2 regions of the Pseudarthrobacter sp. HLT1-7 genome follow, and region 1 is predicted to be linked to the other one. Evidence: predicted binding sites of a transcription regulator. Region 1 holds the regulator's gene; the other holds the start of a gene.
What was found. Region 1 encodes HrcA, which represses chaperone genes, less so after heat shock. Its sites were predicted from a motif close to TTNGCACTCGNNNNNNNCGAGTGCNAA; they were not measured.
Positions count from the first base shown of each region.

Region 1 (9,669 bases):
GGGCAGGAACCCGAGCCGCTCCCCCGCCTCGACGGCGGGACGGGTCAGGATGATCCGGCTGACTTCCTTCTGCTGCAATGCCTGAACGGCCTTGGCCATCGCCAGGTAGGTCTTGCCGGTTCCTGCCGGGCCGATCCCGAAGATCACCGTGTTGGCGTCGATCGCGTCCACGTAGTTCTTCTGGTTCAGCGTCTTCGGGCGGATCGTTTTGCCCCGGCTTGAGAGAATGTTGTGGGTGAGCACGTCGACCGGGTTCTGCAGGGACTGGCTGCGAAGCAGCGAGACCAGCTGCTTGAGCACGGCGGGGGTCACCACCGTGCCCCTGGCGACGAGCTCGCGCACCTCATTGAGCAGCCGCATGATCCGCGGCACGTCCGCCGCCGGCCCGCTGATCGAGAGCTCGTTCCCGCGGACATGGAAGTCGACGGCGGGGAACTGGATCTCGATGAAACGGAGGGCTTCGTCATGACTGCCGAGGGACTGGACCATCTGGTCGGAGTTGTCGAACAGGACCACCTCCGTCCGCAGCCCTGGAAGGGAGTGGGGAAAGTCTCCTGCGGGGCGCCCTCCGGCGCTGATCCGGGCCTTGCTGTTCGCTGCTTCAGTCATGGTGTTGGCCCGCGGGCCTCTGGTCCCCTCCAGCTCGGAAATAGTCTGTCCCCCTGATCCGGCCCGACGGCGGTGTCCGCCTCCTGGTTCCGGTCCCTCAGGGTCCTCCCATCTTACGCCAGCGTGGCGCGCCGCACGGCGCCGCGGCAGGCGGCACCGGCCGCCGCCGGGCCGGACTGGTCGCCGCCGTCGGGCCCTGTTCCCGGTTTTTGGTATCAACTTCGTATCGGCCTCATATCGTTCCCGTTGCAGTTCCCCGGCCCGGTCCCAAACCACGGTGCCGTACCGCGCCGCTGTGCCATGCTGGAAATCGGCCGCTGCCAGGACGGACGGGCCACGGAACAGCGGTCCCGCCCGACGGCAAGCAGGATCGACAAGCAGGATCGACAAGCAGAAGAGGACAGCGGCAATCAGGCAGCGTGGAGTTGAACAGACGGCAGCCGGCAGGCGGATACGGTCCGGCATGCTGCTGCTGGTGCTGCCAGCGGCGCTCGGCCTGTCCGGTTGCGTAGTCACTCCCCAGCCCGGCAGCAGCAACCCCAGCACCCCCTCGGTCCTGAACGGCGCGGCCTCCCCGGGCGCCCCGAGCACCAGCGCGCCGCTGGAGACCACGCAGGCCTCCAATAAGGCTCCGGTGTACTGGATCGGCCGCAGCGACGAGAATACCTTCCTGTACCGCGAGTTCCGCGATGTTCCGGAGCAGGAAAACCCTGTCACACAGGCTCTCCGGGTGATGATGTCCCAGAAGCCGCTGGATCCGGACTTCTTCACCCCGTGGCAGAACCCCAAGAAACTTGCCAGCTCCATTTCCGGCAAGAACGTGATTACGGTGGACGTCTCGGCTGACGCTTTCAACGCCAACGTCGACGCCGCGATGGCCGAGCGGGCCATCCAGCAACTCGTCTACACCGCGACGGCGGCCGCCGCCAGCGCGGGCCTGATCGACTCCGGCCAGCAGGTCCAGGTCGTGGTGCTCGTGGACGGGCACACCGACTACGTCGCTTTCAACCGTGTCAGGCTCGGCACTCCGATGTCGCGCAGCGCGGGCCTGGTCGCCCCGGTGTGGATCCTTGATCCCCAGGAGGGCACTCCAGTGGAGGACGGCACCGTCAAGGTCTCCGGCCGGAGCACCGCCCCGGGCGGCAAACTCCGCTGGGAGATCTTCCGGATCGACGGAAGCGCCAAGACCACCTACCTGAACGGCACCGCGGCCGCCTCGGCGGAGGCCGGCCAGTCCGGTGCCTTCAGCCTGTCAGTGAACCTGGGTCCGGGAAACTACGAAATCAGTGTTGCCCAGCTTGGGGACGGCAACCCGGCCCGGGGCCTGTTTGCTGATACCCGCGGGTTCAGCGTCCAATAGCGTCTCCTGCTACCAACGGCCCAGGATGTCGCTCGCGAGCACGGTGGCCGCCGGACCGGCGGTGGATGAGCGCAGCACGTGGTGCCCCAGTAGGGCGGTCACGGCACCCGCGTCGCAGAGCCGGGCCACCTCCCGGGGGCTGATGCCGCCTTCGGGCCCAACGATCAGCAAAACCTCGAGCGCGCCGTTGGTGTCTTCGCCTGGCGGCCGGTCGCCGAGGCGCGCCTGCCAGGCCTCCAGCACCGGACGCAGGGGACGCACCGCGTCCTCATGCAGGATGACGGCGAGATCAGCCGCAGCCACGGCCGCCTGCAGACCGGCGGCGTCGGCCAAGGACCGGACGTCAGGAATCCAGGCACGGCGCGCCTGCTTGGCTGCTGCCGTGACGACGGACTGCCACTTGGCGTGGGCCTTGGCCGCCCGCTCGGCTTTCCAGCGCACGATCGAGCGCTCGGCCTGCCACGGAATGACGGCGTCGATCCCCAGCTCGGTCGCGGTCTCGGCCGCGAGCTCGTCCCGGTCGCCCTTGGCGAGGGCCTGTACGAGCACCAGCCGGATGACCGGCCGGGACTCGACGGTGAGTCCGCTGCATTCCACCGTCAGCTCACCGGCGGCGACGGCGGTGACAGTGCCAGTCAGGCGCCGGCCGGCGCCGTCGGCAATGTCGACCCTCTCCCCCACCGCGAGTCGCCTGACAGTGACCGCGTGGCGGGCCTCGGCGCCGTCGAGGACGAAAGTGGAACCGGGGACCTGCCGGTCAAGGGTTCCCGGGGCCGCGAAAAAGACCGGGTTGCTCACCGTTACAGGTTACCGAGCCGGTCCCGGAGCTTGGCGAAGACGCCTCCGCTGGCCGCGAGCTTGCCTTCCGTGAACTGCTCGCCGCGGAGCTTGGCGAGCTGCCGGAGCAGGTCCTCCTGGGCGGCGTCGAGCCTGGCGGGGGTGTCAACCTGCAGATGGACCTTGAGGTCCCCGCGCCCGTAGCCGCGCAGGTGGGTGACGCCGAGGCCGCGCAGGGTGATGACCTCGCCGGACTGGGTCCCGGCCTTGACGTCGATGCCGTGCTGGCCGTCAAAGGTATCAAGGTTGAGCTCGGTGCCGAGAGCGGCAGCTGTCATGGGGATGTTGAGGCTCGCGTGCAGGTCGTCGCCGTCGCGGACGTAGGTGGCGTCGTTGTTGACCCGGATCTCCACGTACAGGTCGCCGGAGGGTCCGCCGGCAGGACCGGCCTCGCCCTGTGCGGACAGCTGGATGCGGGTGCCGGTCGCTACGCCGGCGGGGACCTTGACCGTGAGGGAACGGCGGCTGCGGATCCGGCCCTGCCCGTTGCACTCGTTGCAGGGGTCCTTGATGACGGTGCCGAAGCCTTCACAGCTGCCGCAGGGGGCCGCCGTCATGACCTGGCCGAGGATGGAGCGCACGGCGCGCTGGACCTGGCCGCTGCCGCCGCAGATGTCGCAGCGCTCCGGGTGGCTGCCGGCGCGGCAGCAGGAGCCTTCGCAGGTGGGGCAGGTGACGGCCGTGTCGACTTCAAGCTTCTTGTTGATGCCGAACACCGCGTCGCGGAGGTCGATCCGGACGCTGATCAGGGCGTCCTGGCCGCGGCGGATCCGTGACGCCGGGCCACCCTGGCCGCCGGCACCGAAGAACGTCTCGAAGATGTCCTGGAAGGCGAATCCCTGGCCCGAGTAGCTGCCGCCGCCGAAGCCGTTGTCGGTGCCGTTCTCGTTTCCTGTGGTGTCATAGATCCGGCGTTTCTGCGGATCGGAGAGCACCTCGTAGGCATGGGTGACGGACTTGAAACGGTCCGAGGCGTCCTCCCCCGGGTTCACATCCGGGTGGAGGTTCCGTGCCAGCTTGCGGTAAGCCTTCTTGATTTCTTCTCCCGTTGCCTCGCGGGAGACTCCAAGAACGTCGTAATGGCTGCTCAAAGTTTGTATCTCTTCCTGGTTGTACTTACCTGTTGGGGGCAAGAAGTCTGGTGTCGGTCCGTCAGGGCCCGAGAATCCTTGAAAGGTAGCGGGCCACCGCACGGACGGCGGCCATGGAGGTGGGATAGTCCATCCGGGTGGGACCCAGCACGCCCACCTTGGCGGTGGCATCGGGCCCGTACCCCGTCGCGACCACCGATGCCTCCGCGAGCCCGTCATACGGGTTCTCCCGGCCGATGCTCACCGTCACGCCGCGCGGGTCCGCCGCCATATCGCTGAGCAGGCGGAGCATGACCACCTGCTCCTCGAGGGCTTCCAGCACCGGGCCGATACTCAGCGGGAAGTCCACGGTGGACCGGGCCAGATTGGCGGTCCCGGCCATGACCATCCGCTCCTCGCGGCTGCTGATGGCAAGGGCTTCCAGCCCGCGGGCCAGCGCCTGGGCTGCGCTGCGCCGGACAGGCGGACAGCCGGCGATGACGGCGAGCAGCGACTGCGGGAGCAGGTTCAACGGGGTGCCAGAGAGGCTGCCCAGGAACCGGGTCCGCAGCTCCGCGAGGGCCTCGTCGCCGACGTCCTGCCCGACGTCGATCACGCGCTGCTCCACCTTGCCGGTATCAGCGATCAGGACCGCCAGCACCTTACGGGGCGCGAGCAGGACGAATTCGATGTGCCGGATCCTGGCCCGGCTGAGGTGGGGGTACTGCACGACGGCGACCTGGTTGGTCAGCTGGGCAAGGAGCCGCACCGTCCGGTCCAGGACGTCGTCGAGGTCCTGGGATCCCTCCAGCAGCGCCTGGATGGCTCGCCGTTCGGCCTGGGAGAGCGGCTTGACGGCGGAAATCTGATCCACGAAGAGCCGGTATCCCTTATCTGTGGGGATCCGTCCGGCGCTGGTGTGCGGGGCCGTGATGAGGCCCTCATCCTCAAGTGCCGCCATGTCATTGCGGATCGTGGCGCTGGACACGCCCAGGTGGTGCCTGTCCACGAGCGCTTTGGATCCGACGGGTTCACGCGAGTGGACATAGTCCTCGACGATGGCGCGCAGCACTTCGAGTTTGCGCGGTTCACTCACACTGCACCTCCAATCGACGGTCCTGCATTCGCTGCCGGCCCGGGCAGCGGGCCCGGCCGTTCGTTTCCAGCCGGGCCCGAGCGGCCCGCGGCTAGCACTCGACATGCCTTAGTGCTAACAAGTCTAATATGAGTCGCCGCGTTGTTAGCATTGAATTCGCTCCAGGCGTTGTTCCCGGGGCTCGTGTTTTCGGGCACACCCCGCCCTATCATTCCAAGCGCAAAGCAGTGTGTAACAGATGTCGTACCAGAACTGGGGCCCCCAGGACCTGTCCGCCCCCGCCAAGACCCGTTTGCCCGAGGTACCGGTGGAACGCGGCATGGTGCTCGAGGACGTGCAGTCCGGCTGGGTCGGCGCCGTCACGCGGGTGGAGAAGTCCGGCGGGATGCATGTTGTGGCGCTGGAGGACCGCCGGGGCAGGTCGCGGTCCTTCCGGCTCGGCTTCGGCTTCCTGTTGGAAGGCCGGCCGATCCGGCTGACGCCGCCGGCGCCGCGGCCCGCCCCGGTACCGGCGGGAGGCACGCGCACGGCGTCCGGTTCGGTCCGGGTGGGGGGCCAGCGGGCCCAAGTCGCCAAAGCCAGCCGGATCTGGGTGGAAGGAAAACACGACGCCGAACTCGTCGAGAAGGTCTGGGGCGACGATCTCCGGGTGGAGGGCATCGTCGTCGAGCCACTGCACGGCATTGACGACCTCGCGGGCGCGGTGGCGGCATTCCGGCCCGGTCCCGGCCGCCGTCTCGGCGTGCTCGTGGACCACCTCGTGCCTGAGTCCAAGGAATCACGGATTGCCGACGCCGTAATGGCCTCGCCCGGGGCCAAGGGCAATGTCCTGATCGTCGGCCACCCCTATGTGGACGTCTGGCAGGCCATCCGGCCCGCAGTGCTGGGCATCGAGCAGTGGCCCGTGATCCCCCGCGGCGTGGATTGGAAGACCGGCATCCTGACGGCATTCGGCTGGCCGCACAGCACCAAGGAGGATGTCGGCCTGGGCTGGCAGAGGCTCCTCGGCGCCGTCCGCAGCTACGCCGATCTGGAAGCGTCCCTGCTGGGCCGGGTCGAAGAGGTCATCGACTTCCTCACCGTGCCCTGACATTTCTCACCGCGCGATCGCGGCCGGGCAGCACCGTTCGCGGACCCTGATCTTCGTTTGGCCGTCCGAGCACGTATTCTTGGTACGTCGGCTGCGCTTCTACCGCGGCCTGCGAACTTCCAGGCTCCAAGGCATCACCGCAATCCGAAGGACGAACCCGTGGCAGATAACGCACGCGAACAGCCGGGCACCCAGGCCGGCCATGGCCAACCCCCTTATCAAGGCGTTCCCGCAAATGCGCTGCCGCTGACGGCAAATGAGGACCGGCAGTGGGCCACCCTGGCGCACTTTGGCGGCATTTTGGGCTGCGTTCCGTCGCTGCTGGTCTACCTGATTTTCAAGGACCGCGGCCCGTTCACGGCGCAGGAGTCGAAGGAGGCGCTCAACTTCACGCTGCCCCCGACGATCGCCGCGGTGATCGCCAATCTCCTGGTTTTCGTGCCGGTGGTGGGCAATGTCTTCGCCGTGCTCGCCACGGTCATCTGGATTGCTGTGACGTGCTTCTCGGTAGCGGCCGGCATCCACGTCAACCGGGGCCAGCCGCACCGTTACGAGTTCAACCTTCGCTGGATCAAGTAGTCCCCACCCGCACCCTAACCTCGCAAGCCCGGCCAGGGAACCCTGCGGGCGTGGGCCCACGTTTGACGGCCTCAGTCGGGCAGGAGGCGGCGCACCACGGCGTCGGCGAGCAGCCGTCCCTTCAGCGTCAGCACCAGGCGGCCCTTGAAGGCGGCGGCCGGGTCCACGAGGCCGTCGGCGATGAGTCCGGCGACGGCGTGGCGACCTGTGTCCCCCAGCCCGCCAGGGCCGGAGATCTCCAGCCCTGGGTTCAGCCGGGCCCCGAGCATGACGCGCTCCACGTTCCGGGTCGCGGAATCAAGCGTCTCCCGCCCCGCGGCGGGCGAGAGTCCGGAACCCAGCCGGTTTGCGTAGGCGGTGGGGTGTTTGACGTTCCACCAGCGCACGCCACCCACATGTGAGTGCGCCCCCGGACCAATCCCCCACCAGTCATCCCCCCGCCAGTAGGCGAGGTTGTGGCGGCAGGCCTGCTCCGGGGTGCGGGACCAGTTGCTGACCTCGTACCAGGCAAGCCCGGCGGCGGAAATGAGTTCGTCGGCCAGTTCGTACTTGGCGGCGTGGTCGTCGTCGTCGATTCCCGGAACTTCGCCGCGGCGGATCTGGGCGGCGAGCTTGGTGCCGTCCTCGACGATCAGCGCGTAAGCGCTGATGTGGTCCGGGCCGTAGGACAGTGCCGTTTCCACCGAGTAGCGCCAGTCCTCGGCCGACTCCCCCGGAGTGCCGTAAATCAGGTCCAGGCTCACGGCGAGGCCGGCGTCGCGGGCCCACTGCACCGCCCGGGGCACTCGGCTGGGTGTGTGGGTGCGGTCCAGGATCTTCAGCACGTGCGGGACCGCCGACTGCATGCCGAAGGAGACGCGGGTGAAGCCGGCGGCGGCGAGCAGCTTCAGGGATTCGGGCGTGACGGAGTCCGGGTTCGCTTCGGTGCTGACCTCGGCGCCGGGCGCCAGGCCCCACGCCGCGATCGCGGCGGCGAGGATGTGGGCGAGGTCCGCCGCGGGCAGCAGCGTGGGCGTCCCGCCGCCGAAGAAGACCGTGCTGAGCGGGCGCGGCGGCAGGCCGCTGCTCTTCAGGGCCTCCGCCGCGAAGTCGACTTCCGCGACGGCGGTGCCGGAGTAGGCGTCCTGGGATGCCCCGCCGCCGAGCTCCGTGGCGGTATAGGTATTGAAGTCGCAGTAGCCGCAGCGGACGGCACAGAACGGGATGTGCACGTAGAGCCCGAAAGCCCGGGCCGCGGCGCCCTCCAGCGCCTGCGCCGGCAGGAGCCCGTCCGACGGCGCCGGGTCACCCAGCGGAAGTGCGCTAGGCATTGCCCGGGCCGGCCTGCGTTGCGGCAGCAGTCATAGCAGGCACCGCTACTTCTTGGCCTTGTCCTTGGACTCGTCCGTGGTGAGTGCGGCGATGAATGCTTCCTGCGGTACCTCGACGCGGCCCACCATCTTCATGCGCTTCTTGCCTTCCTTCTGCTTTTCCAGCAGTTTGCGCTTCCGGGTGATGTCACCGCCGTAGCACTTGGCGAGCACGTCCTTGCGGATGGCGCGGATGCTTTCGCGGGCAATGATCCGGGAGCCGATGGCAGCCTGGATGGGTACCTCGAACTGCTGCCGCGGAATTAGTTCGCGCAGTTTGCCCGTCATCATCACGCCGTAGGCATAGGCCTTGTCCCGGTGGGTGATCGCGGAAAAAGCGTCCACCTGCTCGCCCTGGAGCATAATATCCACCTTGACCAGATCGGCCGCCTGCTCGCCGTCGGCTTTCCAGTCCAGGGACCCGTAGCCGCGGGTCTTGGATTTGAGGATGTCAAAGAAATCAAAGACGATTTCGGCCAGCGGCAGACGGTACCTGATTTCCACCCGGTCCTCGGAAAGATAGTCCATGCCGCCCATTACACCGCGCCGGCTCTGGCACAGTTCCATGATGGCGCCGACGAATTCGTTCGGCGCGAGGATGGTGGCGGAAACCATCGGCTCGCGGACTTCGGCGATCTTACCGCTGGGGTACTCGCTGGGGTTCGTGACGTGGACGACTTTCTTATCCTCCAGCGTCACCTCGTATTCCACGTTGGGGGCCGTGGAGATCAGGTCCAGGTTGTATTCCCGTTCGAGCCGCTCCCGGGTGATTTCCAGGTGCAGCAGGCCCAGGAAACCCACCCGGAAGCCGAATCCCAGCGCGGCGGACGTCTCGGGCTCGTACACCAGCGCGGCATCGTTGAGCATCAGCTTCTCCAGCGCATCGCGGAGCACCGGATAGTCCGTGCCGTCCAGGGGATACAGGCCGGAGAAGACCATCGGCTTGGCGTCCGCGTAGCCGGGGAGTGATTCGGTGGCAGGCTTGGCCAGATTGGTGACGGTGTCACCCACCTTGGACAGGCGCACGTCCTTCACCCCGGTGATGAGGTAGCCCACTTCGCCGACGCCGAGGCCCTTGGACGGGGTGGGCTCCGGGGAGCTGACCCCGATTTCGAGGAGTTCGTGGGTGGCACGGGTGGACATCATCTGGATGCGTTCGCGGGGATGCAGCATGCCGTCAACCACCCGGACGTAGGTGACCACACCGCGGTACGTGTCGTAGACCGAGTCGAAGATCATGGCGCGTGCGGGGGCGTTGGGGTCACCCACCGGGGCGGGCAGGTCACGGACGATCTTGTCCAGCAGCACCTCGACACCCATGCCGGTCTTGCCGGAGACGCGGAGCACGTCGTCGGGGTCGCCGCCGATCAGGTTGGCCAGTTCCGCCGCGTACTTCTCGGGCTGGGCGGCCGGGAGGTCGATCTTGTTCAGGACCGGGATGATGGTGAGGTTGTTTTCCATCGCCAGGTAGAGGTTGGCGAGGGTCTGGGCTTCGATGCCCTGGGCCGCGTCCACCAGGAGCACCGCGCCTTCGCAGGCCGCGAGTGATCGCGAGACCTCGTAGGTGAAGTCCACGTGGCCGGGGGTGTCGATCATGTTCAGCGCATAGCCGATGCCGTCAAGTTCCCACGGCATCCGGACAGCCTGGGACTTGATGGTGATGCCGCGTTCGCGCTCAA
Region 1 covers NZ_JBWZCH010000008.1:14,747-24,415, forward strand. Annotated here, with positions in the region: gene AC50X6_RS09705 (PhoH family protein) at 1-609, opposite strand, end outside; gene AC50X6_RS09710 (GerMN domain-containing protein) at 1,073-1,969, shown strand; gene AC50X6_RS09715 (16S rRNA (uracil(1498)-N(3))-methyltransferase) at 1,979-2,767, opposite strand; gene dnaJ (molecular chaperone DnaJ) at 2,770-3,897, opposite strand; gene hrcA (heat-inducible transcriptional repressor HrcA) at 3,959-4,972, opposite strand; gene AC50X6_RS09730 (DUF3097 domain-containing protein) at 5,211-6,062, shown strand; gene AC50X6_RS09735 (DUF4870 domain-containing protein) at 6,222-6,641, shown strand; gene hemW (radical SAM family heme chaperone HemW) at 6,713-7,951, opposite strand; gene lepA (translation elongation factor 4) at 7,997-9,669, opposite strand, start outside.

Region 2 (20,991 bases), on a different contig from region 1:
CAGCCGGGAGGCATCGCGGCTCCCGACAAGGCAACGACCCTGTCGTAGTGGGCACCGGCGGCCTCGGACCCGGTGACGTTCCGCAGCCCCCAGCTGTGGCCGACGGCAACGGTCTGCGCTCCGGCCGGTTTCTCCAGCTCGACGGCGGTCTGGAAATCCCGGAGCGCGGGGGCCGTCTCAGCCACGAATTCGTTGCTTTTGGCTTCGTCGAAGAAGGCTTCCGCAAAGGGGCCGTCGGGAAATTCGGTTCCTTTGTAGACCAGGGCGACTGTGCCCTTTGCCGGGTCAGCGCCAACCAGCCATTGTGCAACGGACTGCGGGCCGCCGCCGTAGAACGACTGCTCGTTCGTTCGGGTTCCGGGTACGTAAGTGACCACGGTCGTGGTGCCGGCGTCGTAGTCCCCGATCATTTCCACAATCGCGCTGTGCTCCGGATCGTAGGCCACGAGTTTGATCTTCCCGTCGACCACCTTTTGCAGGTAGGCCGCACCCGCCTGCCGCGCCGCCCACGCGTCGTGCTCTTTCGCGTACATCGCGGGATACCCGGCAGCAATGATCAGCGGATTGAATGTGGGCTCCTGATCGGAGCTGCCGAGCCAGTCGATCCGGTGCCGGGCATTGAAGGCGTTCGCGCGGATACGGTCTTCGAACGGGATGCCGTTGGTGTTTCCGGCCAGGACCGGGTACCGGGCGATGAAGGCGGTCCGTTGCCCGGCAGCCAGCCCGTCCCACCAGGACCGGATCCGGGCCGGCGCCAGGCCCGCCAGAGCGGAGGGGTTCGGTGCGGCCACCGCCGTCGACAGTGGGCCCCCGGCCGCTCCGGATCCGCCGGCCCGGCTGGCCTGCTCCTGCTCGTCGGCGTTGCGGACCAGTTCCTGGCCCGCTGCGTTCAGGAAAGCGGCGGCCTGGCGCAGCGCCCGGCTGTGGCCGGACTGCCAGTCATGGCGGAACCTGTCGGCGTCGGGCCCCGGCCACGGCGCCTGCGCCACACCGGCGCCCAGGGTGCCCAGCTGCGAAAGCAGGATCCGGCCGGAAGAACCCATCTGGGCGCCCAGCCGCCTGAGCTGGGCAGTATCCGCCCCCTGAAATCCAACAGCCATGTGCCATCCCCGTACAGCCGGCGCCAATGGGCCGCGGGCCAGGAAATCCCGGGACCGCCGTTCACCCTCGACGCTACCGTGCGCAGAAACTAACAGGCCATGGGGAGAGGTCCCCATGGCCTGCGTGTCGCGGCGTCTGCCCTGGGGCCACGCCCGCCGGGTTCCCTGGCCGTGGAGCCGCTCCGGCGAGGGCCCCGACCCGAGCTTGCGAGGGCCGGGAGCCGGTGCGTGGAGCCGCTCCGGCGAGGGCCCCGACCCGAGCTTGCGAGGGCCGGGAGCCGGTGCGGACTTGCAGGTCAGGGAGCGGGTGGGGACTAGCGCGAACCGTAGTTCGGTGCCTCCACTGTCATCTGGATGTCATGCGGGTGGGATTCCTTCAGCCCGGCCGGCGTGATGCGGACGAACTTGCCGCGGGCCTTGAGCTCGGGAATCGTCGGTGCTCCGGTGTAGAACATGGTCTGGCGGAGGCCGCCGACCAGCTGGTGCGCCACCGAGGCCAGCGGGCCGCGGTAGGCCACCCGGCCTTCGATGCCTTCCGGGATGAGCTTGTCATCGCCGGAGACGTCCGCCTGGAAGTACCGGTCCTTGGAGTAGGAGGTGTTCTTGCCGCGGGTCTGCATGGCGCCGAGGGAACCCATGCCGCGGTAGAGCTTGAACTGTTTGCCGTTGACGAAAATCAGGTCGCCCGGGGACTCGTCGCAGCCGGCCAGCAGGGAGCCCAGCATTACGGTGTCGGCTCCGGCCACCAGCGCCTTGCCGATGTCGCCCGAGTACTGCAGGCCGCCGTCGGCGATCAGCGGAACGCCGGCGGGGATGGCAGCCTTGGCGGATTCGTAGATGGCGGTGATTTGCGGTACACCCACGCCGGCGACAACACGGGTGGTGCAGATCGATCCGGGGCCCACGCCCACCTTGATGCCGTCGGCGCCGGCGTCGATGAGCGCCTGGGCGCCTTCGCGGGTGGCGGCCTGGCCGCCGATGATGTCCACGTGGGCGGCGGCGGGATCCGCCTTCAGCCGGCTGATCATGTCCAGCACGCCCTGCGAGTGGCCGTTGGCGGTGTCGACGAAGAGGACGTCCACGCCGGCGTCGATCATGGTCATGGCACGTTCCCAGCCGTCGCCGAAGAACCCGATGGCGGCACCGACACGCAGCCGGCCCGCCTCGTCCTTGGTGGCCAGCGGGTATTGCTCGGCCTTGGTGAAGTCCTTGGTGGTGATGAGGCCCTTGAGCCGGCCCTGCTCGTCCACCAGCGGGAGCTTCTCAATCTTGTTGGTGGCCAGCTTGTGCGAGGCTTCCTCGCGGCTGATGCCGACGTGCCCGGTGACGAGGGGCATCTTGGTCATAACGTCGCTGACGAGGCGGAGCGGGAAATCAGCCTCCGGCACGAAGCGGGTGTCGCGGTTCGTGACGATGCCCAGCAGCCGCATTCCCTCGTCCACGACGGGCAGCCCGGAGACCCGGTAGTGCGAACAGATTTCATCCAGCTCGGCCAGTGTGGCCTCGGGACCGATGGTCAGCGGGTTGGTGATCATGCCGGACTCGCTGCGCTTGACCCGGTCGATCTGGTCGGCCTGATCGGCGATCGAGAGGTTGCGGTGCACGACGCCGAGACCGCCCTGGCGGGCCATCGCGATGGCCATCCGGGACTCGGTGACGGTGTCCATGGCGGCGGACAGCAACGGCGTCTGGACCGTGATGCGCTTGGAGATCCGGGATGAGGTGTCCGCCTCAGAGGGAATGACATCCGTGTGGCCCGGCAGGAGCAGGACATCGTCATAGGTCAGGCCGATGAAGCCGAAGGGGTCGTGTCCGGGCTGGGTCATGAGTGCGCCTCTTACCTTGGTTGCAGGGTGTCACGGGTAGGGGTTGCAGCAGATGACCAGCCCGTCATTACGGGCATGGCCTGTGCAGAAGTGTTGAATAGATAGTAGAACCTTGGCGGCGATCCCCATATTCCGGGGCGGAAATGTGAGCAACCGCACGGGCTTCGCCGGCCGCCGGCGCAGATGGGGAATCCGGGTCCTGGTCCTGGTCCAGCAAAGCGATATCGGCACCGACGACGTCTGGCCTCCGCGAGCTGGAGTCCTCCGCCGTCTTGCTCCTGATGACGGGTCCACGAAGAACCTCGCGATCCCGCAAAGCCCGGCAGGAACAGTTGTGCGATGCTCACCGCCGTCGAGGGCGTCGGGCAGGTGACCCCCGAACCCCTCCAAAAGGCCGGATGACGACCGGTCCCCATACAAGCCCGCCGGACCCCCGCGTCACCGGGATACGGTTACCGCATTTCATGTCAGTGTGGTGGGAGTCGAAGGAGGTGGGCCCGTGATCGTGCAACTGCGAATTTGTGTCCCGGAGAAGTTGTCCCCGGTTGTGGTGGACTGCTGCTCCGGCGAGATCGGCGTCGCCGAAGTCGCACGCCATTCCGGCGCTTCCCTCGTTCCACCGGGCGACGTCATCCAGGTCCTGCTGGCACGCGAATCCGTGGAGCGGCTGGTGGAGAAACTCCATGCGCTGAAAGTCCAGGAAGCGGGTTCGATCTCGGTCACCACGCCGGAGCTGGTGCTCTCGGACCGGGCGGACCATGCTGAGGCGGCCGCCCCGGGCGAAGGTGCCGACGCCGTGATCTGGGACGAGGTGTCCCGGCAGACGGGTGAGGACTCGCGGCTGACCTGGAGTTACCTGGCGTTCCTCGTCCTCGCGACCCAGCTGGCGGCCATCGGCATCGTCACGGATTCGACCATCGCCATCGTCGGGGCGATGGCGGTGGGGCCGGAGTTCGGCCCGCTGGCGGCCCTGGCGGTGGCACTCGTCCGGCGGCAGTGGCAGCTCGGCCGCGGCGCGGCACTCGCGCTCGGCGTCGGCTTCCCGGTGGCCATGCTCGCGGCGGCCCTCACGGCCTGGCTGTCCGTGCCGCTCGGTCTTTTTCCCGCCGACGTGCTCGACCGCGGCTCCGCGGTCGATTTCATCTACCACCCGGGGCCTTATTCGCTGATCGTTGCCGTGCTGGCCGGGATCGCCGGAATGCTGTCCGTGATCAGCCGCCGGTCCGCAGCCCTGGTGGGCGTCTTCATCTCCGTCACGACGGTCCCGGCCGCCGGATTCGTGGCTGTGGCACTGGTCCTGGGCGAGTACCAGAAGGCGGCCGGATCGGCGCTCCAGCTGGGGTTGAATCTCATGGGAATCGTGGTGGCGGCTGTTACCGTCCTGATCTTCTACCGGCTGATTACCAGGCGGCTTCCGCGGGACGCCGCGCTGCGGCTTCGCCGAAGGGCGCTCCGCTCCCGGCACTGACTCAAGTGTCCTGTCACGAAAAGAGGGACCGGAACAGCTCGCGCTGGTCCGGTCCCTTCTTCTATGTGCTGGTGGAGCTGCGGTGCCGGTCAGGGCGCCGTCGGCCAGGCTTAGTGCTGGTGGCCTGCGTGCTGGTCTTCGTCGGCAGGCTTCTCCACCACGAGGGTTTCCGTGGTGAGAACGAGGGCCGCGATGGAGGCAGCGTTGCGGAGGGCCGCACGGGTAACCTTTACCGGGTCGATGACTCCGGCGGCGATCAGGTCTTCGTATTCGCCGGTCTTGGCGTTGAAGCCGTGGTTGTCGGCGGATTCGGCCACCTTGGCGACGACAACGTAGCCGTCGAAGCCGGCGTTCTGGGCGATCCAGCGCAGCGGCTGGGTCAGTGCCCGGCGGACGATGCCGACAGCTGCTGCTGCGTCGCCGTCGAGCGCCTTCACGGCCGGATCCTCGTCGAGCGCCTTGAGGGCGTGGATGAGGGCAGCGCCGCCGCCGGCCACGATGCCTTCTTCGAGGGCTGCGCGGGTCGAGGAGACAGCATCTTCGATGCGGTGCTTCTTTTCCTTTAGCTCCACCTCGGTGGCTGCGCCGACCTTGATCACGCCGATGCCGCCGGCCAGCTTGGCCAGGCGTTCCTGCAGCTTTTCCTTGTCCCAATCGGAATCCGTGCGGGTCAGCTCGGCGCGCAGCTGGGAAACCCGGGCTGCGACGTCCTCGGCCGAACCGGCGCCGTCGACGATGGTGGTGTTGTCCTTCGTGACGGTGATTCGACGGGCGGTGCCCAGCACCTCAAGGCCGACGGTGTCCAGGCTGAGGCCCAGTTCCGCAGAGACAACCTGTGCGCCCGTGAGGGTGGCGATGTCCTGCAGCATGGCCTTGCGGCGGTCACCGAAGCCCGGCGCCTTGACGGCAACGACGTTCAGGGTGCCGCGGATGCGGTTGACGATCAGCGTGGAGAGCGCCTCGCCGTCGACGTCCTCGGCAATGATGAACAGCGGTTTGGAGCTCTGCAGTGCCTTTTCAAGCAGCGGCAGGAAATCCTGGACCGACGAGATCTTGCCCTGGTTGATCAGGATCAGGGCGTCTTCGAGGACTGCTTCCTGGCGTTCCGCGTCGGTGACGAAGTAAGGGGACAGGTAGCCCTTGTCGAACTGCATGCCCTCGGTGAGGACCAGTTCGGTCTGCGTGGTGGACGATTCCTCGATGGTGATCACACCATCCTTGCCGACCTTGCCGAACGCCTCGGCCAGGAGCTCGCCGATCTCGTCGCTCTGGGCGGAGATGGAAGCGACGTTGGCTACCTGGGTGCCGCCGACCGGACGGGCATTTTCCAGCAGGCGGGCTGCGATGGCCTCGACTGAGACCTCGATGCCGCGCTTGATCTCGCCGGGGGCAGCGCCCGCCGCAACATTGCGGAGGCCTTCCTTGACGAGGGCCTGTGCCAGCACGGTTGCTGTGGTGGTGCCGTCGCCGGCAACATCGTTGGTCTTGGTGGCGACCTCTTTGGCAAGCTGCGCGCCAAGGTTTTCGTACGGGTCATCCAGCTCGACTTCACGGGCGATGGTGACACCATCGTTGGTGATCGTGGGGGCGCCCCACTTCTTGTCCAGCACGACGTTGCGGCCGCGCGGGCCAAGCGTCACCTTGACGGTGTTGGCGAGCTTATCGATGCCGGCTTCGAGCGACCGGCGGGCAGCGTCGTTAAACGCGAGCTGCTTTGCCATGGTTTTGTCCTTTCAAAGACAGAACCCCGCGCAGCTGACCTGTCCGGGATGGACCAGAGGGATCGGCGGCGCGGGGGTCCAAGAGAGTTACTTTACGACGATCGCCAGAACGTCGCGGGCGGACAGCACGAGGTACTCGGTGCCGCCGGTCTTGACTTCAGTTCCGCCGTACTTGGAGTAGATGACAATGTCGCCGACGGCAACATCGATCGGGACGCGGTTGCCGTTGTCGTCAAAGCGGCCGGGGCCTACTGCAACAACTTCGCCTTCCTGCGGCTTTTCCTGCGCGGAGTCCGGGATAACCAGGCCGGAGGCCGTGGTCTGCTCGGCTTCGAGCGGGCGGACAACAATACGATCCTCAAGAGGCTTAATAGAGACCGACAAGGACCTCTCCTATTCGTCAGCAAATTCGTGGACTGTGAAGCTCCGGTGCCATGGCGTACAGACCGTCGTCGCGGTGCCGGCAGCAGCCTGGCTGATAGGGCTTCAGGTGTTAGCACCCTCCTAGGGAGAGTGCTAATGATGACTCTATGTAAGGAGTTAGCACTCGGTCAAGGCGAGTGCCAGAAGTTCGTTGCGGGTGAACGCCGGCGCAGCCTGGGACGGGCCCGGATCGGGGCGGGGTAATACCCCCGGCTACCGTTCTCCGAGATCGTCGAAGTCCACGTCTTCGCCGTCTTCTTCGCCCGCGTCCGGGCTCCGCTCGTTGCGGTGGCGGTAGACGACGACGGCGCCTGCGGCGGCCAGGAGGACGCCGGCGCCGAGGAAGACGACGCCGCCAACCCGGGCCGCGGCGTAAGTCTCGCGGATGTTGCGTGCCTCGTCGGTGGCGTCCGTGACGTCCTGGCCCCCGACGGAATAGATGGTCGCGTTGAAAGTGTCCAGGAAGAAGATGATGACCAGGAGCGCCACGCAGACGACGGCGATGACGCTGCCCGCGATCAAAGCCGGCCGGGCGTACGGGGCGAGTCCCCGGCGGGCGGGCCGGCCGCCGTCGGCGTCCTGGTCGGCGGCGTCGTCGTTCGGGAAGTTTTCGTCCGTGCCGCTGTTCGCCGTGCCGCTGTCATCCATGCCGTCAACCCTATCGGGCGGACCGGAAGGACCGGGCGCACCGGGCGGACGGCGCCCCAACCGTGTCTGCCCTAGGCTTGATCGCATGGCTGACGCACCGCAGGACCAGATCGCACCGCTCCTCAATCCCGAGGGCTGGGATCTCCTGGCGTCGCTGGGACCCTACCGGGAGGACGATGCCTTCCGGCTGAATGCCTCGCTCCGGAAGGCCGGCCACTCCCCCGAACTGGTCGCCGCCGTGCTCACCCAGTCCCGGCTGCGGACCAGGGCCGAAGCCAAGTTCGGCGAGTTCGCCCGGCAGATGATCTTCACCCAGGCCGGACTGGAGCAGGCAACCAGGCTCCCGGTCGCGGCCCGGCACGCCCAGCGGTTCCTGGCAGCCGGCGTCGCCCACGTCGCGGACCTTGGCTGCGGCCTCGGCGCCGACGCGATGGCCCTGGCATCCCTGGATATCCAGGTGACGGCGGTGGAAATGGACGAGACCACGGCTGCCTGCGCCACGATGAACCTGATCCCGTTCCGGAATGCCACCGTCGTCCACTCGGACGCCACCTCCGTGCCCCTCGACGGCATCGACGGCGTCTGGTTGGACCCGGCCCGTCGCACCACCTCCACCTCGGGCACCAAACGGCTCTGGGACCCGGAAGACTTCTCGCCGCCGCTGTCCTTTGTCGAGTCCCTGGCCGGCACCGGACTCGCCGTGGGCGTCAAAATGGGCCCCGGCATGCCGCACGACGCGGTGCCCGGTGGCTGTGAAGCGCAGTGGGTCTCGGTGGGCGGGGACGTCACCGAGGTGGCGCTGTGGTTCAACGCGGTCCGGCGCCCCGGGATCAGGCGTGCCGCCCTCCTGCTGGGCTCCGAGGGTGCGGCGGAACTCACCAGCGCTGAGGACTTTGCCGGCGGCCCGGTTGCACCGGTCGGCCCGGTCGAGGGCTATCTTTATGAGCCCGACGGCGCCGTCATCCGCGCCGGGCTGGTGGCCGACGTCGCCCTCCAGCTGGGCGGGCACCTCGTGGACGAGCACATCGCCTACATCTGCGCCCCGGAACTGCGGGACACCCCGTTTGCCCGGGCCTACCGGGTCCTGGAGGTGATGCCGTACAACGTCAAGTCGCTCAAGGCCTGGGTCAAGGACCACGGCATCGGTGTGCTGGACATCAAGAAACGCGGCACCTCGGTCACTCCGGAGGAGCTGCGCAAGCAGCTGCTGTCCGGTGGCAAGTCCGGAGGGAAAACTGGAGGAAATGCCGCCAGGAAAACAGCCACCCTGGTCCTCACCAGGATCGGCGAGGACCGGGTAGCCATCTCGGTGGAGCCGGTCTAGGAGCCACTCTGGTTGGTTCGTCGGGGGTTGAGGTCCAGGGGTAACGGAGTGGAGCACCCGGGCCGGGCCTGCCCCAGGGGCGTGCCGCCGCGCCCGGTCTACTGCACCATGTCTACTGCGCCCGCATAAACTCCTCGGCGGCCCGGATCTGCTCATCGCTGGGCCGGATGCCTGTGTAGAGGACAAACTGTTCCAGCGCCTGGATGGTGGCCACCTCGGCGCCGGTAATAACGGTCTTGCCGGCCGCGCGGGCGGCCCGGATCAGCGGAGTTTCCGCCGGCAGCGCAACGACGTCGAACACCACCGTCGCGGCGTCGACGGCTTCCTGCGGGAAGGACAGCGCCCCCGCATCGGGGCCGCCCGCCACACTCCCTGCCATACCGATGGGTGTGACGTTGATGAGCATGTCCGCCATGCCGGTGCCGGCACCGCCGTCGGCATCTGCACAGCCCAGTTCCGCACACCACTTGAAGCCGTACAGCTCCGCGAGCGTCCGCCCGGCGGCCTCGTTGCGGGCGATCACCGTGACGTCCGTAAATCCGGCGTCCCGCAGCGCTGCCACGGTGGCCTTGGCCATGCCGCCGGAACCCTTCAACAGCACGGAGTACGAAGTCGGCACGGCATTGCGCTGCAGCAGCTCCTCGATGGCCGTGTAGTCGGTGTTGTAGGCGGTGAGCCGGCCGCCGTCGTTAACGATCGTGTTGACCGAGTCGATGGCCTTCGCGGACGGGTCCATCACGTCCACGAGGGCAATGACAGCTTCCTTGTAGGGCATTGAGACCGCGCAGCCGCGGATTCCGAGGCCGCGCACGCCGGCGATCGCCTGCGCCAGATCGGTCGGGGCAAAGGCCTTGTAGATCCAGTTCAGGCCCAGCTGTCCATACAAGTGGTTGTGGAAGCGCGTCCCGTTGTTACTCGGGCGGGCCGAGAGGGAGATGCACAGGGTCATATCTTTATCCAGGATGGGCACCCCTTCATTAAACGACAGCGCGCACTAAACGGCGGCGCGGCGCTGCGACGGCAGAGAGGCCAGTGGCCGGCGGAGCCGGTGGCGACGCGGCGGTAAAGACGCACCGGGCAAGCGGCGGACGCGGGGGCCCGCGCCAGGATTGCGCTGAGCGCCGAAGCGGCCGGGGTCCATTTGTGAACACTTTCACTTCTTCGCCGCAACCTGGCCACCGTCCCGGCGCTGCCCCTGCACTAGACTTGGACCACCGTTGCCCTGCCAACTGTCCGGCGACTCCGCCCGTGACTTTGCCAGCCGGAGTTGCGGCAACGTCACAGCAGAACAGTGAAGGGACCACATGAAGATTGATTTCGCTTCATCAAGGCAATCAACTCTTGGTGTGGAATGGGAGCTTGCCCTCGTCGATGCGGAAACCGGCGAACTGTCCTCGGTCGCCAATGAGGTGCTCCGCGGCGTTGCCGCCCGGCATCCCGAGCTGAACGAGGACGACGAGCACCCCCACATCAAGCAGGAACTGCTGTTGAACACCGTGGAACTGGTCACTGGGATCTGCACCACGGTTGCGGAAGCGAAAGCTGACCTGGAAAGTTCGCTGGCCGCGGTCCGGGAAGTCACTGATCTTATGGGTGTTGAGATCTTCTGCGCCGGGAGCCACCCCTTCAGCCCGCCCCAGCTCCAGCCCGTGACCGACAAAGCTCGCTACGCGAAGCTCATTGACCGCACCCAGTGGTGGGGCCGCCAGATGGTCATCTACGGCGTCCACGTGCACGTCGGCCTCGACAGCCGGGACAAGGTCCTTCCCGTGCTGGACGGCCTGGTCAACTATTTCCCGTACTTCCAGGCGCTCTCCGCGTCCAGCCCGTTCTGGGGCGGCGAGGACACCGGCTATGCCTCGCACCGTGCCCTCATGTTCCAGCAGCTGCCTACCGCCGGCCTGCCGTTCCAGTTCTCCAGCTGGGAGGACTACGAGTCCTACGTCCAGGACATGTTCACCACCGGTGTGATCGACACGCTCTCCGAGATCCGCTGGGACATCCGGCCGGTCCCCAACCTCGGCACCATCGAGATGCGCATCTGCGACGGCCTGGCCACTCTGGAGGAGGTCGGCGCCATCGCTGCCCTGACCCAGTGCCTGGTCGACGAGTTCTCCACCACGCTGGACGACGGCGGCACCATTCCCACCATGCCGCCCTGGCATGTTCAGGAAAACAAGTGGCGGGCGGCCCGCTACGGCCTGGACGCCATCATCATCCTCGATGCCGAAGGCAACGAACAACTCGTCACGGACCACATCCGCGAGACGGTCAAGCGGCTTGAGCCCGTCGCGGTGAAGCTCAACTGTTCCGCCGAGCTGGCCGATGTCCTGACGATCATTGAGCGCGGTGCCGGCTACCAGCGGCAGCGCCGCGTGGCGGCAGAGCACGGCGGCGACCTGCGCGCCGTCGTCCTGGACCTGGTCAAGCAGATGCGCAAGGGCCCCAAAGCCTGACTCCGGCGCGTCTTCGCGGCGCGGCCGGCCTGTGGGCGCATCTTTTATCCCGCGCGGGGCACACCCGGAATCCCGCGCGGGACGCTGCGGCTCAGGCGGAGATGGTGGTGACCGGCATGGACGAATCCGGTGCGAAGCCGATGCCGCTCGGCGCAATCCCGGCCATCACCAGCTGGGCCCCGAGGGCCGCCACCATGGCGCCATTGTCGGTGCACAGACCCGGGGGCGGGACGGTCAGACGGATCCCGGCGGCACTGCAACGCTGTTCGGTCAGCTGGCGCAGCCTCGAGTTCGCGGCCACACCGCCGCCCAGCAGCAGCTCCGTGATGCCGTTCTCCCGGCAGGCCAGCACGGCCTTGGACGTAATCACATCCACCACGGCTTCCTGGAAGGCTGCGGCGATGTCCGCCACCGGGACCGGCTGGCCGCGGGCTTCGAATTGCTCGACGCAGCGGGCGACGGCGGTTTTGAGTCCGCTGAAGGAGAAGTCGTAGCGGTGCGGTCCGGGTTCCTCGGCGGTGCCCATGTACTTCGGCTGGGTGAGGCCGCGCGGGAATCGGATCGCCTTGGGGTCGCCGGTGCGCGCCAGCTTGTCGATGGCCGGGCCGCCCGGATAGCCCAGGCCCAGCAGCCGCGCCACCTTGTCATAGGCCTCGCCGGCGGCGTCGTCAATCGTGGAGCCGAGCAGTTCGACGTCGTCCGTGATGTTCCGGATCCGCAGGATCTCGGTGTGGCCGCCGGAGACCAGCAGCGCGCCCAAATTTTCCGGAAAGGTCTCCGGAAAGGTCTCCGGCAGGGTCTCCGGCAGCGCCCCCGACGGCGGCGGCGCCGCCCCGCCGTCGTCCGCCCGGAGCAGGCCGACGCCGACATGCGCCACAAGGTGGTTGATCGCGTACAGCGGTTTGCCGGTGGCGACGGCGAGGGCCTTGGCCGCGCAGACGCCGACCATCAGGGCTCCGGCGAGTCCTGGACCGGAGGTGACGGCGATGGCATCGAGGTCCGCCAGGGTCACACCGGCGTTGGCCAGCGACTCCCGGATGGTCGGGACGAATGCGTCGAGGTGGGCTCGGGAGGCGATCTCGGGAATGACGCCGCCGAACCGGACATGCTCCTCCATCGAGGAGGCCACGGTGTTGCTCAGCAGCCGGGTCCCGCGAACAATCCCGACGCCGGTCTCGTCGCAGGAGGACTCAATGCCAAGGACCAGCGGCCCGTCTCTGTGCTGGGGGCGGTTCATGGGCGGCCTGCTTCCCGGGATGTGGTGTCGGAGCGTGCGCCGGTGAGCCGGAGCCGCATGATCAGTGCATCGACGCCGTCGCGGTAGTAGCGCGGCCGGACATGGATCTGTTCGAATCCGAAACGGCGGTAGAGCTGCTGGGCGCGGGGGTTGTCGGCGCGGACTTCCAGCAGCACGTCCTCGGCGTGGCGGCTCCGGCTCTCGCGGATGAGCCCGGTGAGCAGGGCGGAGCCGATCCCCTTTCCCTCCTGCTCGGGTACGACGGCGATGGTCTGGACGTCCGCGATCGGCTGCATGCACATCAGCCCGGCGTAACCGACGATTGTCCCGGCGTGCTCGGCCACGAGGTAGTGCCGGGTTTCGGCCTGCGAGAGCTCATCGACGAACATCTGAAGCGGCCAGGCGTCCACCGGAAACAGCCGGCGCTCGAGTTCGTGAACCGCGGGAATGTCCCTGGCGGTCATTTCCCGCAGCGTTGCCTCGCCCGGGGCCCGAACTTCTGCCGGGCCGGTCACAGTGCCCTCTTCCGGGGGCCCGGTACCCGGGCGTCGGACTCGCGCAGGTACAGCGGGGTCGAGTCCAGCAGCTTTTCCCCGGCTGCGAGCCGGGCCAGCGCAAACTGGCCCAGGGAGAGAGCTTCAGGCTGCCGGGTACTGAACCCGGGGACTGCCTTGACGACGTCGGAGTAGATTCCGGCCCCGGCACCGTAGACCGGAAGCCCGGGGAGGTCCGCGGCGAATCCCACATGGGGTCCGTCCGTCAGCTGCGGGAGTTGGCCGCCGGCCTGGGCGTAGCGGGCCCAGTAGACCTCTTTGCGCCGCGCATCCGTGGCCACGAGGAACTCCGGCGCCGCGTCGGTGGACTCCGCCACTTCAAGGGCGATGGCGTCCAGGCTCATCAGTCCGTACAGCGGTTTGCCCCAGGCGAAAGCGAGGGTGCGGGCGGTGACGATTCCGGAGCGCAGGCCGGTGAACGGGCCCGGGCCCACCCCGGTGACGATCGCGTCGATGTCGGCTCCGCCCAGGCCCGCCACGGCGAGGAGCTTCTCGATGCCCGGGGCAAGGACTTCGGCATGGCTCCGGGTATCCGCGGTGGAAAAGCTGCCGATCAGGGATTCCAGGGCGTCGTCGGAGAGGAGGGCGGCGCTGGCCACGGCCGAGGTGTCGATGGCGAGAATCAGCATCGGGAGTTCCGTTCCGTGGGCTTGGGCGTGGGCTCGGGATCGTGCCCGGGCTCGGGCAGTGCCGGCTCGGGCAGTACCGGCGCGTGCACCCAGCGCGGGCCGAAGCCGCGGATCAGGACCGTGCGGGGCTCGTCGTCGTCGTCCGTATCAAAGTCCAGGGTGACAGCGGCGGCGGCACCGCCGAGGCTGCGGACCAGATCCACCTCGAGCCGGCTGTCGCTCAGATGCTCCACCCGGCCGCGGCCCCATTCCACCACTGTCACGGCACTGTCCATGGTGTTTTCCAGATCGATGTCGTCGATTTCGGCGGCCGAACCCAGCCGGTAGGCGTCCACGTGCACAAGGTCCGGCCCGCCGGGACGCAGCCCGTCGGGCAGGTTCGGGTGGATTCGGACCAGCACGAAGGTCGGGGAGATGATGCCGGCACGGACGCCCAGTCCTTCCCCGAGTCCCTGCGTGAAGGTGGTCTTTCCCGCGCCGAGTTCGCCGGTGAGGACCAGCAGATCGCCGGCCCCGAGCCGGGCACCGAGGGCCGCGCCGAGGGCGTGCGTCTGCTCCGCGGTCCGGACGTTGAGGGTCCGTTCCCAGGCCGGGGCGGTCACTGCCGCGGTCCTGCCGTGACGTCCTTCGCCGCGCTGCGGTCCGGTTCCTCATTGACGTAGCGGCGCGGCACCCGGGGGCTGATCCGGGTGACAATCTCGTAGTTGTTGGTGCCGGCAGCCCCGGCCCAGTCGTCCGCCGTGGGCCCGCCGTCGGCGCCGTCGCCAAACAGCACGGCCTCGGCGCCAAGGAGGCTGCGCCCGCCGGCCGAGACGTGGAGCGGTCCGAAGTCAATCACCATCTGGTCCATCGCGATGCGGCCCACCACGGGATAGTTAACACCTTCCACCCGGACCGGGCCGCCGGTGGCGGCGCGCGGAACGCCATCGGCATAGCCGAGGGGGATGAGCCCCAGCGTACTGGCGCCGCGGGTCCGGTAGTTCAGTCCGTAGGAGACGCCCTGGCCGGCGGGAACGTCCTTGCAATGCGAGACCACCGTCCGGAGTGTCATGGCGGGGCGCAGGCCCAGTTCTTTGGAGCTCTGCCCTTCGAACGGGGACAGCCCGTAGAGGCCCAGTCCCACGCGGACCAGGTCAAAATGCGTGTCGGGGCGAGACAGCGTGGCCGGGGTATTGGCGAGGTGCCGGACCTCGGGGTCCACGCCGGCGTCGTGCGCGATGGCGAGGACTTCTCGGAAGGTCTCAAGCTGCTCATCCGTTTCCGGGCGGTCCGGCTCGTCCGCTACCGCCAGGTGTGAGAAGACCCCCACCACCCGCAGCAGCCCCTGGTCCTGGTATTCCATGGCTTCGCCGACGAGGCTGTCCCAGGCATCGAGGGTGGCTCCGTTGCGGCCCAGACCGGTGTCCACCTTCAGATGGACACGGGCGGGCCGTTCCTGGGCGCGGGCCGCCGCCACGATCCGCTGCAGTTCCCAGCCGGAGCAGCCAATGTCGATTCCGGCGGCGACGGCGGCGGCGAAGTTACTCTCCGGGGTGTGCAGCCAGGCCAGCAGGGGCGCCTCGATACCGGCGGCGCGCAGGGCCAGGGCCTCGGAGATGTGGGCGACTCCCAGCCAGCTGGCACCGGCGCTGAGCGCGGCCCGGGCCACGCGAACGGCGCCGTGGCCGTAAGCGTCGGCCTTGACCACCGCCATGAGCTGGGCGGGCGAGGCCATGGCTGCGAGCCGCCGCACATTGTGCCGGATGGCCTCGAGGTCGATTACTGCCGAACGTTCCTCGACGTAGGCCGGCACGGCTCCCGAAACTGGCCTGGAGTCGCCTGTTGCTGCTGGGTAAGTCACTTAACGATTCTAGGGGCGGCAGCGCGCAGCACTGAATTCGTGAGCAGCGGCCAACCCCGCCCGCGGGACATGCCCATTCTTCGCACCAAGCAGTGCGCACAATGGCACCATGTCCATCCCCCGGGCCGGGCAGAGGACATGTCCCACGGCAACCAGAACCGGAGCCACTCCCGGGCACGGGACATGCCCATTCTTCGCGCCAAGCAGTGCGCACAGTGGCACCATGTCCATCCCAGCGCCCCAGCGGAGGACATGTCCAGCCGCGATTACGCACGAAGGCGGGACACTTACGCGTCCGACAGGTGCGCGATGGTCGCCGTCGCCCTCCGCAGCGCCTCCTGCGGCACGTCGCGGATGATCTCTTCCAGGAAGCAGTAGCGCCGGAGCCACTGGCTGCCCTGCCGTTCCTTCCGGGCGTTGGCGCGCTGCCACCAGTCGGCAATATCGCCCCAGCCCGGTGCGGCCAGCGAGCCGCCGACCTCCTGCACAGCCAGCGCCGCGCACAGGTTGGCAAACCGCAGCCTGTCCCCCAGCGGCCAGCCGGCCAGGCAACCGACGATGAAGGCGGCGCCGAAGCAGTCCCCCGCCCCGGTCGGATCAAAGGCCGAGACCGGAAGGGACGGCACCCACTCCTCTTCCCCCGTTTCGGAGTCCACGGCCATGGCACCCTGCGGGCCCAGGGTCACCACCGCGACAGGCACCTTGTCCGCGAGCGAGTAGAGCGCAGACCACGCATTGTCGCGCTTGGTGAACGCCATCGCCTCGCGCTGGTTGGGCATAAAGGCGTGGAAGTACTGCAGGTTGTCCAGCCGGGCGGGCGCCCACGCCCCGGTGGGGTCCCAGCCGACGTCGCCGAACAGCCGGACTCCGGCCTTGTGCGCGTCGAGTGCCCACGGCTCCATTTCCTCATCAAGGCCGGCGACGGCGGCGAGCGCGGGTGGCGGGCAGCCGATCAGTTCCGTGGAGCTCACCGGGGCGGGATGGCCGTGCGTCACCATGGACCGGTCCTGCTCAACGCTCAGGGACACCGTGACGGGCGAATGCCAGCCGGGGATGCGCCGGGACAGGGACAAGTCCACGTGTTCCTGCCCGGCCAGGATCTTCCAGTTGTAGTCACCGTAGCCGTCATCGCCGAAGGCGGCTGCCAGGCCGGTCCGCAGGCCCAGCCTGGCAGCCGCGATGGCCTGGTTGGCCACGCCGCCGGGGCAGCTGCCCATTCCCTCGCTCCAGATCTCGGTTCCGGCAACGGGAGCGTGCGGGAGGCCGGTGAAGATGATGTCCTGGAACACGGTCCCGGTCAGGAGCAGGTCAAAGCCTTCCGCCGCCGGGGTCCGGACGGAGGAAAGTGGGTCAAATCGCCGCGTCGGCATCGCGTCCATGTATGGCACAGTACGCCGTCCAGGTACTGCTGGAAAGGTGTGCGCCCGGCCCGGGGGAGGCAGCATGATTAGACTGTCGGCATGCGGCTCATGATTGCCGGCGGCGGCGGATTCCGGGTACCGCTGGTCTACCGGGCACTTTGCGCCGGGCCCTATGCGGGGCTCGTCCGTGAACTGGTGCTTTACGACGTCGACGCCGGCCGGCTGGCCGCCATCGAGGCGGTCCTGGCCGCCCTGGCGGGGCAGGCCCCGGCCGGGCGGGCCATTTCCGGGCAGGCCATTTCCGGGCAGGCCCCGGCCGCCGGCGGCCACCCCCCTGCGGTCCGGGCCACCACGTCCCTGCCCGAAGCCCTCGACGGCACGGACCTGGTGTTTGCCGCGATCCGCCCCGGCGGCACTGCCGGCCGCATCGCCGACGAGCGGGTCGCCCTGGGGCTGGGGCTCCTGGGCCAGGAGACCACAGGCGCCGGCGGCATCTCCTACGCGCTGCGGTCGATCCCCCGGATGCTGGAACTCGCCGCGGAAATGCGCCGCCGCTGCCCGGATGCGTGGCTGCTGAACTTCAGCAACCCGGCAGGCATGGTCACCGAGGCGCTGACCCCCATGCTGGGCGCCAAAGTGATCGGCATCTGTGACTCCGCCAGCGGGCTCGTGCACCGCGCGGCGCGGGCCGCCGGCGTCGAGCTGCAAGAGGGCAGGCTCGACGGCGTCGGCTACTACGGCCTCAACCACCTCGGCTGGCTGTACCGGCTGGAGTCCGGCGGACGGGATCTGCTGCCGGGGCTGTTGGCCGATGCCGGCGCCCTGGCCGGTTTCGAGGAGGGCCGGCTGTTTCCGCAGCCTTTCCTCGCCGGGCTGGGCTGCCTGCCGAACGAGTACCTCTACTACTACTACGAGACCGCCCGCGCCCTGGCCGGCATCCGTTCCTCCCCCCGGACCCGCGGGGAGTCCATTGACCGGCAGCAGGCGGAGCTCTACCCGCGGCTCGCGGCGGCGGGTCCGGAGGCGTTCAGGCTCTGGGACGCCGCGCGGAGGTCCCGTGAGGAAGGCTACCTCGCCGAGGCGCGGCCAGCCGGCGAGCGCCGGGACGAGACGGACCTTGCCGGCGGCGGCTACGAGCGCGTCGCGCTGGCTGTCATGCGCGCCCTCGCCGGCGGGGGCGGGGCGGAGCTGATCCTGAATACACCCAACACGCTTGCGGACGCGGCGGGCCCCGCGATTCCGGGGCTGCCCGCGGACGCCGTCGTCGAAGTGCCATGCCGGGTGACGCCCGACGGCGTTGCGCCGCTGCCGCAGGATCGCCCGGCGGAGGCGGAACTGACGCTGATGCGGCGGATCAAGGACGTGGAGCGGCTCGTCGTCCAGGCGACCTCGCCCGGCCCGGCGTCGGGGCTCCCGCCCGCGTCGGGGCCCGGCCCGGCTACAGGCGGCGGCCCGGCGTCGGGGGCCGGCCGGCGGGAAGCGGCCCAGGCAGCCTTCGCCCGGCATCCCCTCGTTGACTCGGATGTCCTCGGCGGGAAACTGCTCACCGGCTACGAGGCCGCATTCCCGGAGCTGAAGCGGCTTTGGCACGAAGCGTAGGCTACAGCGTGCGGTGCATCAGGTGCAGGCCCACATAGCCCAGGCGCGGGTGAAGGAACGCCTCAGGAACGGTGGCGAGCACCTCGAAGCCCAGGCCCTGCCATGCCGCGACGGCCCGGACGTTGCTTTCCACTACAGCGTTGAACTGCATGGCGCGGAAACCGGCCCGGCGCGCGGCGTCGAGGGAATAGGTGCAGAGCCCCCGCGCCACGCCCTTGCCCGCGTACGCCGGGTGGACCATGTAGCCGGCATTGGCCACGTGGCTTCCCGCGCCGCCCTGGTTGGCGTGCAGCTCCCCGGTGCCCAGCACGACGCCGTCGAGATCCCCGCGGCCGACGGCGACGAACGTCCGTCCCGGGGCCTGTTTGAACCACCGTTCGCGGGCCCGCTCTTCGGTGGTGCCGCGGTCCCAGGTGAAGGTCTCCCCCGCCCGGATAACGGGCTCGAGGATCCCCCAGATTGCGGGCCAGTCCTGTGCCGTGGCCTCCCGGATATCCCAGCCGGCCGTCAGGGAGCCAGTTTCCGTGCTTCTGCTCACAGCGGCCACGTTAGCACCAGCCGCCGGCCGGTAAAGCCCTCCGGTGAACCCGCCCGCACTTCAGGAGTAGTGTTTTATCGAATCCATGTTCAGGTGTTGCACAGGTCAGGAGGGTAGCAGGATGTCACTGATCCGCCGCGTCGCCTTCCTCTCGCTCCACACCTCGCCCATGGAGCAGCCGGGATCGGGCGACGCCGGGGGCATGAACGTGTACATCCGCGCGCTGGCCGCGGCCCTCGCCGAGACCGGCGTCGAGGTGGAGATCTTCACCCGGTCCACCGCCGCCGGGCAGGCCGCCGTCGAACATCCTGCCCCGGGGGTGTGCGTCCACAACGTCCTGGCCGGGCCGCCGCGGAAGCTGCCCAAGGAGGAGCTGCCCAAACTGCTGCACAGCATGGTGGCCGAGATCGACAGGATCCGCCGGCTCCAGCCGCACGGCCGCTACGACGTGATCCATTCGCATTACTGGGTGTCCGGTGTGGCCGGGCTGGAGCTCGCCAGGCTGTGGGGGGTGCCGCTGGTGCACACGATGCACACCATGGCCAAGGTGAAGAACCTGCTGCTGGAATCCGGTGAGCAGCCGGAACCGCGCCGGCGCGAGGACGGCGAGCAGCGGATCGTCGACGGCGCCACCCGGCTGATCGCCAACACCGGCACGGAAGCCGGCGAGCTCGTCTCGCACTACACCGCGGAGAGCGACCGCATCGATGTGGCGCCGCCCGGCGTGGACCTGACTATCTTTACACCGGCCTTCCGGAGCCGCTCCCGGGCCCACCACGGGGTGCCGCCGGGCAGGTTCCACCTGCTGTTCGCCGGGCGGATCCAGCGGCTCAAGGGCCCGCAGATCCTCATCAAGGCGGCCGCGCTGCTCCGGGCCCGCCGCCCGGACATCGACCTGCAGCTGACCATTTTGGGCGCGGTGAGCGGGGCCAAGGACTTTGACCTAAAGTCGCTGATCAGCTCCGCCGGAATGGACGACGTCGTCACGCACCACTCGCCGGTGAGCGCGCCGAAGCTCGCGGGCTGGTACCGCTCGGCCGACGTCGTCGTGATGCCTTCCTACAGCGAGTCCTTCGGCCTTGTGGCCCTCGAGGCCCAGGCCTGCGGGACCCCCGTGGTTGCCACCAGGGTGGGCGGGCTGTCCCGCGCGATTTTCGACGGCCGCACCGGCCTGCTGGTGGACGGCCACAAGGCCGCCGACTGGGCCGATACCCTCGAGGCCCTGTACGACGACCCGGCTACCCGCGCGGACATGGGCCGGGCCGCCTCCCTGCACGCCCAGGAATTCGGCTGGCAACGAACCGCCGCGATTACTGTGGAGAGCTATCACACGGCCCTGAGCCAGTATTTTGGAAACCTGACCGTCCCGGTGGGCCACCTGCCCGCAGCCGGGGCAATCGGCCGGTAACAGCCGGCCGGCAATCATTGGCCGGAAAACCCACCGACGCCACGAGCCGAAGGACAACGATGTCTGAACCTACGCATACCGGGGCCGCCGCTGAGGCCGCCGCCTCAAGCGCTCCGCTTAGCGATCTGGAGGTCGCGCAACGGGCCACGATGCGGCCGATCGGCGAAATCGCCGCCGCGGCCGGCATCAACGCCGAGGCGCTGGAGTTTTACGGCCGCTACAAGGCCAAGATCGATCCCGGGATGCTGGCAGCGTCCCAGGCCGGCGCACCGGCCCGTGCTCCCGGCAAAGTGGTGCTGGTCTCCGCGATGTCACCGACGCCCGCCGGCGAGGGTAAGTCCACCACCACGGTGGGGCTCGCGGACTCCCTGGCCCGGGCCGGACACAAGGTGATGATCGCGCTGCGCGAACCCTCGCTGGGTCCCATCCTGGGCATGAAGGGCGGGGCCACGGGCGGCGGCTACTCCCAGGTGCTGCCGATGGACGAAATCAACCTGCACTTCACCGGCGACTTCCACGCCGTCACCTCGGCGAACAACGCCCTGATGGCGCTCGTGGACAACCACATCTTCCAGGGCAACCAACTGAACATCGACCCGCGCCGGATGACCTTCAAACGGGTTCTGGACATGAACGACCGGTCCCTCCGGGAGGTCGTGATCGGCCTGGGCGGCCCGGCGCAGGGCATCCCGCGGCAGGACGGTTTCGACATTACCGTGGCCTCGGAGATCATGGCCGTGTTCTGCCTCGCCACGGACATCGCCGACCTCCGCGAACGGCTCGGCCGGATCACTTTCGGCTACACCTACGACCGTCGGCCCGTCACCGTGGCCGACCTTGGCGTTCAGGGCGCCCTGAC
Region 2 covers NZ_JBWZCH010000002.1:243,302-264,292, reverse strand. Annotated here, with positions in the region: gene AC50X6_RS03410 (hypothetical protein) at 1-1,100, opposite strand, end outside; gene guaB (IMP dehydrogenase) at 1,415-2,926, opposite strand; gene AC50X6_RS03400 (DUF389 domain-containing protein) at 3,426-4,394, shown strand; gene groL (chaperonin GroEL) at 4,505-6,115, opposite strand; gene groES (co-chaperone GroES) at 6,203-6,499, opposite strand; gene AC50X6_RS03385 (hypothetical protein) at 6,752-7,186, opposite strand; gene AC50X6_RS03380 (THUMP-like domain-containing protein) at 7,272-8,510, shown strand; gene AC50X6_RS03375 (shikimate 5-dehydrogenase) at 8,623-9,480, opposite strand; gene AC50X6_RS03370 (glutamate--cysteine ligase) at 9,815-10,966, shown strand; gene tsaD (tRNA (adenosine(37)-N6)-threonylcarbamoyltransferase complex transferase subunit TsaD) at 11,058-12,203, opposite strand; gene rimI (ribosomal protein S18-alanine N-acetyltransferase) at 12,200-12,667, opposite strand; gene tsaB (tRNA (adenosine(37)-N6)-threonylcarbamoyltransferase complex dimerization subunit type 1 TsaB) at 12,715-13,386, opposite strand; gene tsaE (tRNA (adenosine(37)-N6)-threonylcarbamoyltransferase complex ATPase subunit type 1 TsaE) at 13,380-13,988, opposite strand; gene alr (alanine racemase) at 13,985-15,226, opposite strand; gene AC50X6_RS03340 (carbohydrate kinase family protein) at 15,514-16,605, opposite strand; gene AC50X6_RS03335 (family 4 glycosyl hydrolase) at 16,687-18,186, shown strand; gene AC50X6_RS03330 (GNAT family N-acetyltransferase) at 18,188-18,733, opposite strand; gene mshA (D-inositol-3-phosphate glycosyltransferase) at 18,846-20,132, shown strand; gene AC50X6_RS03320 (formate--tetrahydrofolate ligase) at 20,192-20,991, shown strand, end outside.
Region 2: the regulator HrcA is predicted to act here: its motif matches at 6,656-6,682, upstream of groES (co-chaperone GroES).